One region of the Providencia sp. R33 genome, then DNA from elsewhere that is predicted to be linked to it. Evidence: predicted binding sites of a transcription regulator. Region 1 holds the regulator's gene; the other holds the start of a gene.
The links. The regulator CRP, encoded in region 1, controls carbon source genes, mostly activating them, when cyclic AMP is high. The targets are predictions, from matches to a motif close to ATGTGANNNNNNTCACAT.

Region 1 (5,341 bases):
TGAGTAAATAACTCACCGGGCAGGCTAAACCCGCCAACAGCCCCTAAACCCATCATCCATGCTTTTGGATTTAAAAACTGCAATAAACCGCCCTGATACCAAGTCACGCTTTTTGCCACTTCGCTATTTGCTTTAAGTGGTGCATAATTTGCGGTCGCGGTTTTCCATGCGAGCCACAATAAGTAAATACTCCCTGCAATTTTTAAGACAATATGGATAGCGGGATATAGCAGTAAAAGCGCAGCAATCCCAAATGCAGAGAGGTAAAGTATGGACTGCATACCCAGCATGATCCCTAGGCAGAGTGTGATAGTACGACGAAAACCATAGTTTGCTGCACTTGAGGTCAGCAACATATTGTTAGGGCCGGGTGTGACTGCAGCAATGAATAGAAATGTAAAAAGTGAAAAAATCAGCCCCAGTGTCATTTATACTTTAATCCTCAAACTCAAATTTGTTTACTTGCATCACAAAAAAATAACAGTATGTTATGTGACTCACAAGAGTCCCCATTAAATAAAATAAGGCTATGTCAGAAAACTTTCGTCCGATAAGTTGGGCTAAGAATCCACACCTCCAAACTTTGTTGCCAAGAATTTTTCGCAGGACACCGAAAATTAAACCTCTTTGGCAGAGACTCGAATTGCCTGATGGCGATTTTATCGATCTTGCTTGGAGCGAGAAACCTGAGCTCGCTGCACATAAGCCGCGTTTAGTCATTTTTCATGGCTTAGAAGGCAATTTTAAAAGCCCCTATGCCCACGGCATGTTAGAAAGCGCACAAAACCAAGGTTGGTTAGGTGTCATCATGCATTTTCGAGGTTGCAGCGGCGAACCCAATCGCCAACAACGCATCTATCATTCAGGTGAAACAACTGATGCGCGCTATTTTTTACGCTGGCTAAAACAAACCTTTGGTGATGCACCAACAGCGGCTGTGGGTTATTCCCTTGGTGGTAATATGTTAGCATGTTATCTCGCTGAAAGCGGTCAAAATGCCGATGTGGACGCTGGCGTGGTGGTCTCCGCACCATTAATGTTGGAAGCCTGTTCATTGCGTATGGAAAAAGGGATTTCTCAATTTTATCAGCGCTATTTACTCAATGGCTTAAAGCGTAATGCAACTCGTAAACTGGTTCGCTACCCTGGTTCATTACCATTAAATTTGTTACAGCTAAAACAACTAAAACGCATTCGTGAATTTGATGATGTTATCACCGCTCGTATTCATGGCTTTGATGATGCAACGGATTATTATCAAAAATGCAGTGCACTCCCTAAGCTTGCTTATATCACTAAGCCAACATTAATTATTCATGCCAAAGATGATCCCTTTATGGCACCTGAAGTGGTCCCTGATTTATCACATTTACCTAAAAATGTGGAATATCAAATGACTGAGCATGGTGGCCACGTGGGCTTTGTGAGTGGAACATTAAGAAAGCCCAAAATGTGGCTAGAAACCCGAATTCCACAATGGCTAACCCCTTATTTAAATAAGGAAAAAGAATGATTATTCCTTGGCGAGAGCTTGCGCCTGAAACACTGGAAAATCTGATTGAAAGCTATGTGTTACGCGAGGGCACCGACTACGGCGCCCAAGAAAAAAGCCTGCAAGATAAAGTGAACGATGTGAAACGGCAGTTAGTTTCTGGCGAAATTGTGCTAGTCTGGTCAGAATTGCATGAATCCGTTAATTTCATGCCTAAAGCCCGCTAACCCGCTTCGTTCGCTGTTTCTGAAATAGTGGCCATAAGCGCAACACAGGGAGTCCGCTATGTCCAAAAAACACCCGATTATTGCCATCACTGGTTCAAGCGGTGCCGGCACAACCTCAACTAGCCAAGCATTCCGTAAAATATTCCATCAATTAAATATCCAATCTGCCACGCTAGAAGGTGACAGCTTCCATCGTTATACTCGCCCTGAAATGGATATGGCGATCCGCAAAGCCAGAGAACAAGGCCGCCATATTAGTTATTTTGGCCCAGAAGCCAATGACTTTGCGCTACTTGAGCAAACACTGGTGGATTACGCCAAAACGGGCTGTGGGAAATCACGAAAATACCTACATACCTATGACGAAGCAGTTCCTTATGGTTTACAACCAGGTACATTCACCCCTTGGGAATCGTTACCCGAAAAAACGGATGTGCTGTTCTATGAGGGCTTACACGGTGGGATAGTGACACCTGAGCACAATGTCGCGCAACATGTTGATTTACTTGTCGGTGTTGTGCCTATCGTGAACTTAGAGTGGATACAAAAGCTCATCAGAGACACTACGGAGCGCGGGCACTCCCGAGAAGCGGTAATGGATTCAGTGGTACGTTCGATGGGTGACTACATTAACTACATTACACCACAATTTTCCCGTACTCATATTAACTTCCAACGCGTACCGACTGTGGATACCTCAAACCCATTTTCAGCGAAAGCCATTCCTTCACAAGATGAAAGCTTTATCGTTATTCGCTTTCGTGGGCTTGAACAGATCGATTTTCCCTACCTGCTATCAATGATATCAGGCTCTTTTATCTCTGCGATGAATACTATTGTGGTACCTGGAGGGAAATTAGGCTTAGCGATGGAATTAATTATGACACCAATAGTTGAAAAACTAATTAGTCAAAAACATAGCTAAATTGCTTTTTGATTATTAAACAAGATGCTTACCATTAATTAAGATAAGCATCTTTCAATTCAAATATATTAATAATAATTAAATTTATTTTTAATTTCTTATTTCAAAGCTGTGGGTCACTTCCACAGTTTTTTCTAACATCAACGCGACCGAACAATATTTTTCAGCCGAAAGTTGAACCGCACGTTCAACGGCTTTATCCGTTAATTCATTCCCTGTTACAATAAAATGCAAATGAATTTTAACGAAATAGCGTGGCGCTTCTTCGCGACGCTCGGAGGTTAATTTCACTTCACAGTCGGTAATGTCATTACGACCTTTTTGTAAGATGGATACCACGTCAATCGCGCTACAACCGCCCGCTGCCATTAACACCATCTCCATTGGGCTTGGTGCTTTATCGCCTGCGTTACCATCCATCATCACTTGGTGGCCTGACGCTGACTCACCTAAAAAAGAGAGTCCTTCTACCCATTTAACTCTTGCTTCCATTTTATTCCCCTTGAAATGAAATCGATTTAAAGGCTACATTGTTCCATAGATATAATGAATGTTATATCAGCTTTATTCTGCTGAAGCGATACAGGGAAGACTTTCTGTATTGAATATGCTACAAACAATACTTAGTTGATAGGATTAAGATCAAAACTCAACGTTGTATTTGATTATATTATAGTGTTGATATCAATTTGTTTACCCTAACCATGAAAAGCGATTGATGCAATGTTGCTCTTCCTATTATTTAGGGTATATAAGACAAATTAATATGCTAAGCTAGTGACTTTAAAGCCAGCCTTTCTGGTACGCTTTTTCCGGATGGCTGCAATAACATACAGAGGATAACGCTAATGGTTCTCGGCAAGCCACAAACAGACCCTACTCTTGAATGGTTTTTGTCACACTGCCATATTCATAAGTATCCATCCAAGAGCACACTGATCCATCAGGGTGAGAAAGCAGAAACCCTTTACTACATAGTTAAAGGTTCAGTGGCTGTTTTAATCAAAGATGAAGAAGGCAAAGAAATGATCCTCTCCTACCTGAATCAGGGGGATTTCATTGGTGAGCTTGGATTATTTGAAGAAGGGCAAGAACGTACTGCGTGGGTTAGAGCAAAAATCGCCTGCGAAGTTGCTGAAATTTCTTACAAAAAATTCCGTCAATTGATTCAGGTTAACCCTGATATCTTAATGCGCCTCTCTGCGCAAATGGCAAGCCGCCTACAAACCACGTCAGAAAAAGTGGGCAACCTCGCCTTCTTAGACGTGACAGGTCGTATTGCACAAACGTTACTGAATCTAGCCAAACAACCTGATGCCATGACGCATCCAGACGGGATGCAAATCAAAATCACCCGTCAGGAAATTGGCCAAATCGTTGGTTGTTCCCGTGAAACTGTCGGCCGTATTTTGAAAATGCTGGAAGATCAAAACTTAATCTCCGCGCATGGTAAAACCATTGTTGTTTACGGTACACGATAATTAACCTTTCGCCTCACTCCCTTGGTGGGGCGCACCTTTTTGAATAGCGTTATATCCTAAGTATAACGCTATTTCCCCAAAATACGGTTGTTTTATATATCATTTTTAATGAGTGTCGTTTCTTTATATTTTTCTGACTAATAATCAAACTAAGATAATGGGAGTTAACCATTATTAGGAGATTATTTGTTGTGAAATTAGATGTCAACGTCAATAAATTAGCCAGAATATCGAATAACACAAGTAATAAAAATATTGTTTTCCGAAGCCCGTCAATCATTGATAATTTAAGTATTATTAAGACATTCAATTCTGAGAATTATAAGAAAATAAACTTCGCGACTCTGACTTGTGAGTTTCAAGAAAGAGCACAACCCGAGCTAAATCGCCTCCCCTATTCACCACCTGTTGAAAAACTATTATTACCTTATACCTATCATGAAGATGATTTAATTTCCCCATCAAATATCGTTAAAAACAACATCACTATAAAAAATAATACGCCAATAAAAATTAAACTGGAATATACACCTATGAAAACCACCAACTCTAATGCTGAATTAATTAACATAGACCGAAAAAATTTTTTAATTAACGATTTTGGTATCAATAAAATAAAACAATTCTTTTATAATTCGATTGAAAAAGTACAATCAACAGGGAAGATTCAAGCTTTAGTAGTTAAAAACAAACTTAACCCTAGAAAGGAAGATTTATACAGCGTTAAGTTTTATAATAAAAATGAAATGACTGAAATACAAAAAACTAACAAACAAAATGCAGAAACAGTAAACGAAGAAAAAAACCCTCCTATATCATTTTCAGGTAAGGATAAAGAACAATTTAATCAAGCTAAGAACCTAAAAAATAGAATTCACGAGCTCGAAAAAGAGATATCATCCCGTAAAGATTTTAACAAATTAGGTGATAAATTTAAATATACCAAATCCACCCAAAATTTAATTAATGAATGTATTTCCTCTCCATCTAATAAAAGAGATACTACATTTAGCGCTACCATTGAAACTATGAATGAAGTTATTAATAAATTAAATAACCAACTCAGCGCCCTTAAAAAAAATGAAGAAAAAACCATAAAAATCACATCTGAAAAAAATATTTTCAATAGTAATGAGAGTCTAAATTCTAATTCCTCAGGCTATTATTCAGAAACAACCGATGAATCAGGTTATAGTTCAGAAGAAACTGAGAATCA
Region 2 (5,341 bases), 320 kb from region 1:
CCGGTTGTGGAAATTGCTTAACATTCAAAATATGATCAGCATTAATACTACCCAGTACCACCAGCTTTGCTGCACCCATAACATTTATATCCTTTTTATTGTGACTTCATAACCACAAAACCAATAAACCGCCGCAAAGCTATAGCGGCGGTTATTTTATCTTATTGTTTTACCACTAATTCCAATTCAACAGGAACGGTAGCGTCAACTTTTTCGCCTTTTAAGATTTTATCGGCAATTTGTACGCCAACAATACCAATTTGATCTGGACGCTGTGCGATTGTTGCACCTAATTTCCCGCCCTCTACCGCTTTAATGCCATCATTAGTGCCATCGAAACCGACGACTAAAACATCAGTACGGCCCGCTGTTTGTAGTGCTCTTAATGCACCTAGCGCCATTTCGTCATTTTGTGCGAAGACCGCTTGAACCGCAGGGTGTGCAGTTAGCAGGTTTTGCATAACGTTAAGGCCTTTTGTTCTATCGAAATCAGCAGGCTGGCTCGCCAGTAAATTAAATTTGTGCTCTTTCGCACCTGTATTAAAGCCCTCACCACGCTCACGCGCTGCTGAAGTACCTGAAATACCTTCTAATTGGATAACTTTGGCTTCATTACCTGTTTTTTGTGCAATGTAATCGGCCGCCATTTTACCGCCCATACGGTTATCAGAAGCAACGTGGCTGACGACTTCACCTTTATTAGCGGCTCTGTCTAAGGTAATAACAGGAATTTTTGCTTTGTTTGCCATTAGGATAGAGTTACCCACCGCATCAGAGTCTGTTGGGTTGATTAACATCAGTTTTGTTCCACGAACCGTTAAGTCCTGCACGTTTGCCAATTCTTTTGCTGGGTTATCTTGTGAATCTAGAACGATCAATTCATAGCCCAGTCTGTCTGCCTCTTTTTGTGCGCTATCTTTCATCGTCACAAAGAAAGGGTTGTTCAGTGTTGAAATCACTAACGCAATGCTGTCTTTTGCCATCGCATTGACGCTAACGGTTGCACTCAGTGCAACAGCTGATAACAATGTAGCTAATTTATTCAGTTTCATAATCGTTTTCCTGTAGGGTTATTTTTTATTATCAACAAGTACCGCAAGTAAGATGACGACCGCTTTGACAATCATCTGATAGTTCGACGAAATACCTAATAAGTTTAAGCCATTGTTTAAGAAACCAAGGATCAGCGCACCAATCAACGTACCGACAATGCGCCCTTTTCCGCCCGCAAGGCTTGTACCACCGAGTACAACAGCGGCTATAGCATCTAGCTCATACCCATTACCTGCCATGGGTTGTGCCGATGACAAACGTGCAACTTCAATCACACTTGCCAGTGCCGCCAGCAAACCACATAAGGCATAAACAATAATTTTGATGCGGTCGACGTTAATGCCTGATAAGCGAGTTGCCGCTTCATTGCCACCTAACGCATAGATATAACGGCCTAATCGAGTGTGGTGCAACATGTACCATGCCGCAACAAATACAATGATCATTAACCAAACTGGGGTAGGAATACCTAATGGGCGGCCAATACCAAACCAGCCAAACAAATCTGCATTATCACTAAAGCCCGTGTTTATCGGGCTACCATCGGTATACACACGAGTCACGCCACGCAATAAAAGCATCATCACCAATGTTGCGATAAAGGCTTGGACTTTCCCTTTCGCAACAATAATCCCTGTACATGCGCCAATTGCCGCTCCCAGCGCTAATGCGCCAGCAACGGCAACCAAGGCATTGACTTCCGCCCCAACCATCGATGCAGCAACCGCGCCCGTCAGTGCAAGTAATGAGCCCACTGACAGGTCAATCCCTGATGTTAAGATAACCAACGTCATGCCTACCGCCATGATGGCGTTCACCGACGTTTGCTGCAAAATATTGAATAGGTTATTCACCGTAAAAAAATTAGGGCTTAATGTTGATACGATGGCAATTAAGACTAATAGCGCAATTAACGATTTTTGTTCCATCAGCCAAGCTTTGCTGAACCAGCGTTTTGATGATGCAGTTGTTGAACTCATACTGATAACTCCTGAACTGAGCCGTAATTTTTACCCACTGCGGCAGCCATTAAGGCTTCCTGAGTCGCTTCTTTGGCAGTAAATTCACCGCTGATATGACCTTCGTGCATCACCAAAATGCGGTCACTCATTCCAATCACTTCAGGCATTTCTGAAGAGACTAAAATGATGCTCAGCCCTTCTTTCTTAAATTGGTTAATTAGCTGATAAATCTCTTTTTTTGCCCCAACATCAACACCACGTGTTGGTTCATCAAGGATCAACACTTTTGGTCTGGTCATCAACCCTCGGGCGATAGCCACTTTTTGTTGATTCCCGCCAGAAAGGTTACCAATGATTTGGTTCATAGATGGGGTTTTAATATTGAAAAGGCGAATAAAGTCACTGACCGTTTGTTGCTCTTCGCCATGTTTAAGTGAACCACCCGTGCGGCTGAAATAACGTAAAGCCGTCAACGACATATTTTCTTTGACTGACATGCCTAACACTAATCCATCGCGTTTACGGTCTTCTGAAATGTACACAATACCGCTATTTAGGCCATCTTGCGGGGTTTTCAAGTTAACAGGGTTGCCTTCCAACCTAATCGAACCTGATTTCTTGGAAGCTGCGCCGTAGATGATTTTCATCAGCTCGGTTCGCCCTGCGCCCATTAACCCTGAAACACCTAAAATTTCACCACTTTTCAACGTGAAGCTGGCGTTTGTAACTCCGGGACCTGATACATTTTCTAGCTGTAAGCGGGTATCACCCGCTTGAACATCAATGCGCGGGTATTGGTCTTCAAGTTTTCTTCCCACCATCATTTCAATCAGTTTTTCTTCTTCTAATTCGCTAACGGGTTTTTCGCCAATAAACTGACCATCACGAAACACGGTAACATCGTCGCAAATTTCAAAGATTTCTTTTAACCGGTGAGAGATATAAACAATACCGCAGCCTTGTGCTTTTAAGTCTTCGATAACGCGGAATAATGATTCTGTTTCCGTATCAGTAAGCGCATCCGTTGGTTCATCCATGATGATCACTTGAGATTGGAAACTAAGAACTTTAGCAATTTCTACCATTTGCTGTTCACCAATCGAAAGTTCAGCAATGGTTTGGTGGCTGTCATAATCAAGGTTGAGGCGTTTAAGCAGTTTGTCTGATTCACTGAACATTTTTTTCCAGTCAATTTTGCCAAACGCACTAACAAATTCGCGCCCAAGGAAAATATTTTCTGCGATAGTCAACTCAGGGATCAGGTTTAATTCTTGGTGAATAATACCAATACCCGCCTCTTGGGAGCTTTTTGGCCCATTGAACGCCACTTCTTTGCCAAGAAAGCGAATTTTACCTGCATCTTTTTGATAGATACCAGTGAGCACTTTCATCATGGTTGACTTGCCAGCCCCATTTTCCCCCACCAGCGCCATGACTTTTCCGGGGTAGACATTTAATGTCGCACCGCTGAGCGCTTTCACGCCCGGAAATGATTTATCGATACCGATAAGTTCTAATAAAGGTTGCATAGTCACCTCAGAAAGTCACACCAGAACACAAGATTACATTCGCAAATGGCGAGCATTCCCCTGTTCTAATGACCGCTTTGCTGTCATGGGTCAGCTGTTTAAAACGTTCATGACTGCAATAGATGATTTCAATTTGATTGCCTTGCTCAGTTTGTAGGTCATTCAAATGCGTTAAAATAGCCGTTTCCATAATGGGATTCATTGCACTAATTTCTTCTGCAATAATCGCTTTTTCGACCTGCATTTCTTGCGTAACCACTCGCAAAACAGCCATGAAATCAGGTAACCCTTGCGTTATCGCTAAATCAATCCGCTCAGGCCCCGTTGAAATGGGTAAACCTGCATCCGCCAGTGTGATTTGGTCGGTATGACCTAATTTTGCAATCACTGAAGTAATATTGGCATTAAGCAGAACACCTTTTTTCATTTTTTCACCGCCATTTCTGATAAGCGAAACGTTTCGCTTATCTAATAATAGTTTAGATAAGTCACAACTCAATATTGATAGTCGATATTTGTGATCATCATCGAAACGTTTCGTTAGCGAGTGATAAGCTTAAAAACAATAACTTATTGAATCACTTATAGCTGAATCGTTTTTTCTTGTTTTTTGGGGTACATCAAAGAAAAATGGAAAAAATGGCCGCAGTATGTAATAAAAGGAATTGATAGCCTTTATCAATAACTCTCCAATAGAAAGGAACTGTTATGCAACTTGCTGAGCGTATCGCCCAACTGAGTAATTACCTTGAAAGCGGTTTGTATGAACGCCAACAGGCAATACGCTTGTGTTTATTAGCCACACTCAGTGGTGAAAGTGTCTTTCTATTAGGCCCTCCAGGTATTGCGAAAAGCTTAATTGCGCGGAGAATGAAATATGCTTTTCGTCATGCACATGCATTTGAATACTTAATGACGCGCTTTTCGACGCCTGAAGAAATTTTTGGCCCCTTATCCATTCAAGCCCTCAAAGATGAAGGGCGCTATGAACGTCTAACTAAAGGTTATTTGCCTGATGCTGAAGTGGTTTTTTTAGATGAGATCTGGAAAGCGGGCCCTGCTATTCTCAATACGCTATTAACGGCAATCAATGAACGCAAATTCCGTAATGGCGATGAAGAAAAATCCATTCCCATGCGTTTGCTCGTCACGGCTTCAAACGAGTTGCCTGATGCAGATAATAGTTTAGAAGCCCTTTTTGACCGTATGTTAGTGCGTATTTGGCTTGATAAAGTGCAGGAAAAACAAAACTTCCGTGCATTGTTGACGGGAAAATCGTCGTTAGAAGGATCCCAAGTTCCTGAACATTTAAAAATCAGCGATGAAGAATACCAACAGTGGCAACAAGAAATCCCTAAAATTACGCTACCCGATCACTGTTTTGAGCTGATCTATCAACTGCGCCAGCAATTAGATGCCACTGATAAGCACGTTTATGTCTCAGATAGGCGCTGGAAAAAAGCGGTATACTTATTACAGGCAAGTGCATTTTTCAATGGCCGTAGCAGTGTCTCTCCCCTTGATATTGTGCTTTTAAAAGATTGCCTGTGGCATGATATGCAATCGATGAATGCATTACCGCGATTAATTCAATCCCTTTTACAAGAAGAGGGTTGGCAGCAGCGTAAATTTACCCGTGAAATTGAGCAAATTTACCAACAATGGATGTCATCTACACAAGATCAAAATAGCCAAGATGCTTTTAAAGTGAATAAAAACAATGCGATGTTTGCTCGTAAGGCCTCGTATGTGTTACCTGAGCATATTCATGAAGGGCGGATCACGCTGTTTTTACAT

Region 2: the regulator CRP is predicted to act here: its motif matches at 4,060-4,077, upstream of rbsD (D-ribose pyranase).

Annotation. Positions count from the first base shown of each region.
Region 1 covers NZ_CP072453.1:4,082,786-4,088,126, reverse strand. The annotation lists gene J6836_RS19170 (LysE family translocator) at 1-428, opposite strand, end outside; gene J6836_RS19165 (hydrolase) at 530-1,513, shown strand; gene J6836_RS19160 (YheU family protein) at 1,510-1,719, shown strand; gene J6836_RS19155 (phosphoribulokinase) at 1,778-2,644, shown strand; gene J6836_RS19150 (OsmC family protein) at 2,735-3,136, opposite strand; gene crp (cAMP-activated global transcriptional regulator CRP) at 3,493-4,125, shown strand; gene J6836_RS19140 (hypothetical protein) at 4,317-5,341, shown strand, end outside.
Region 2 covers NZ_CP072453.1:3,761,712-3,767,052, reverse strand. The annotation lists gene rbsK (ribokinase) at 1-79, opposite strand, end outside; gene rbsB (ribose ABC transporter substrate-binding protein RbsB) at 162-1,052, opposite strand; gene rbsC (ribose ABC transporter permease) at 1,071-2,033, opposite strand; gene rbsA (ribose ABC transporter ATP-binding protein RbsA) at 2,030-3,544, opposite strand; gene rbsD (D-ribose pyranase) at 3,552-3,971, opposite strand; gene ravA (ATPase RavA) at 4,253-5,341, shown strand, end outside.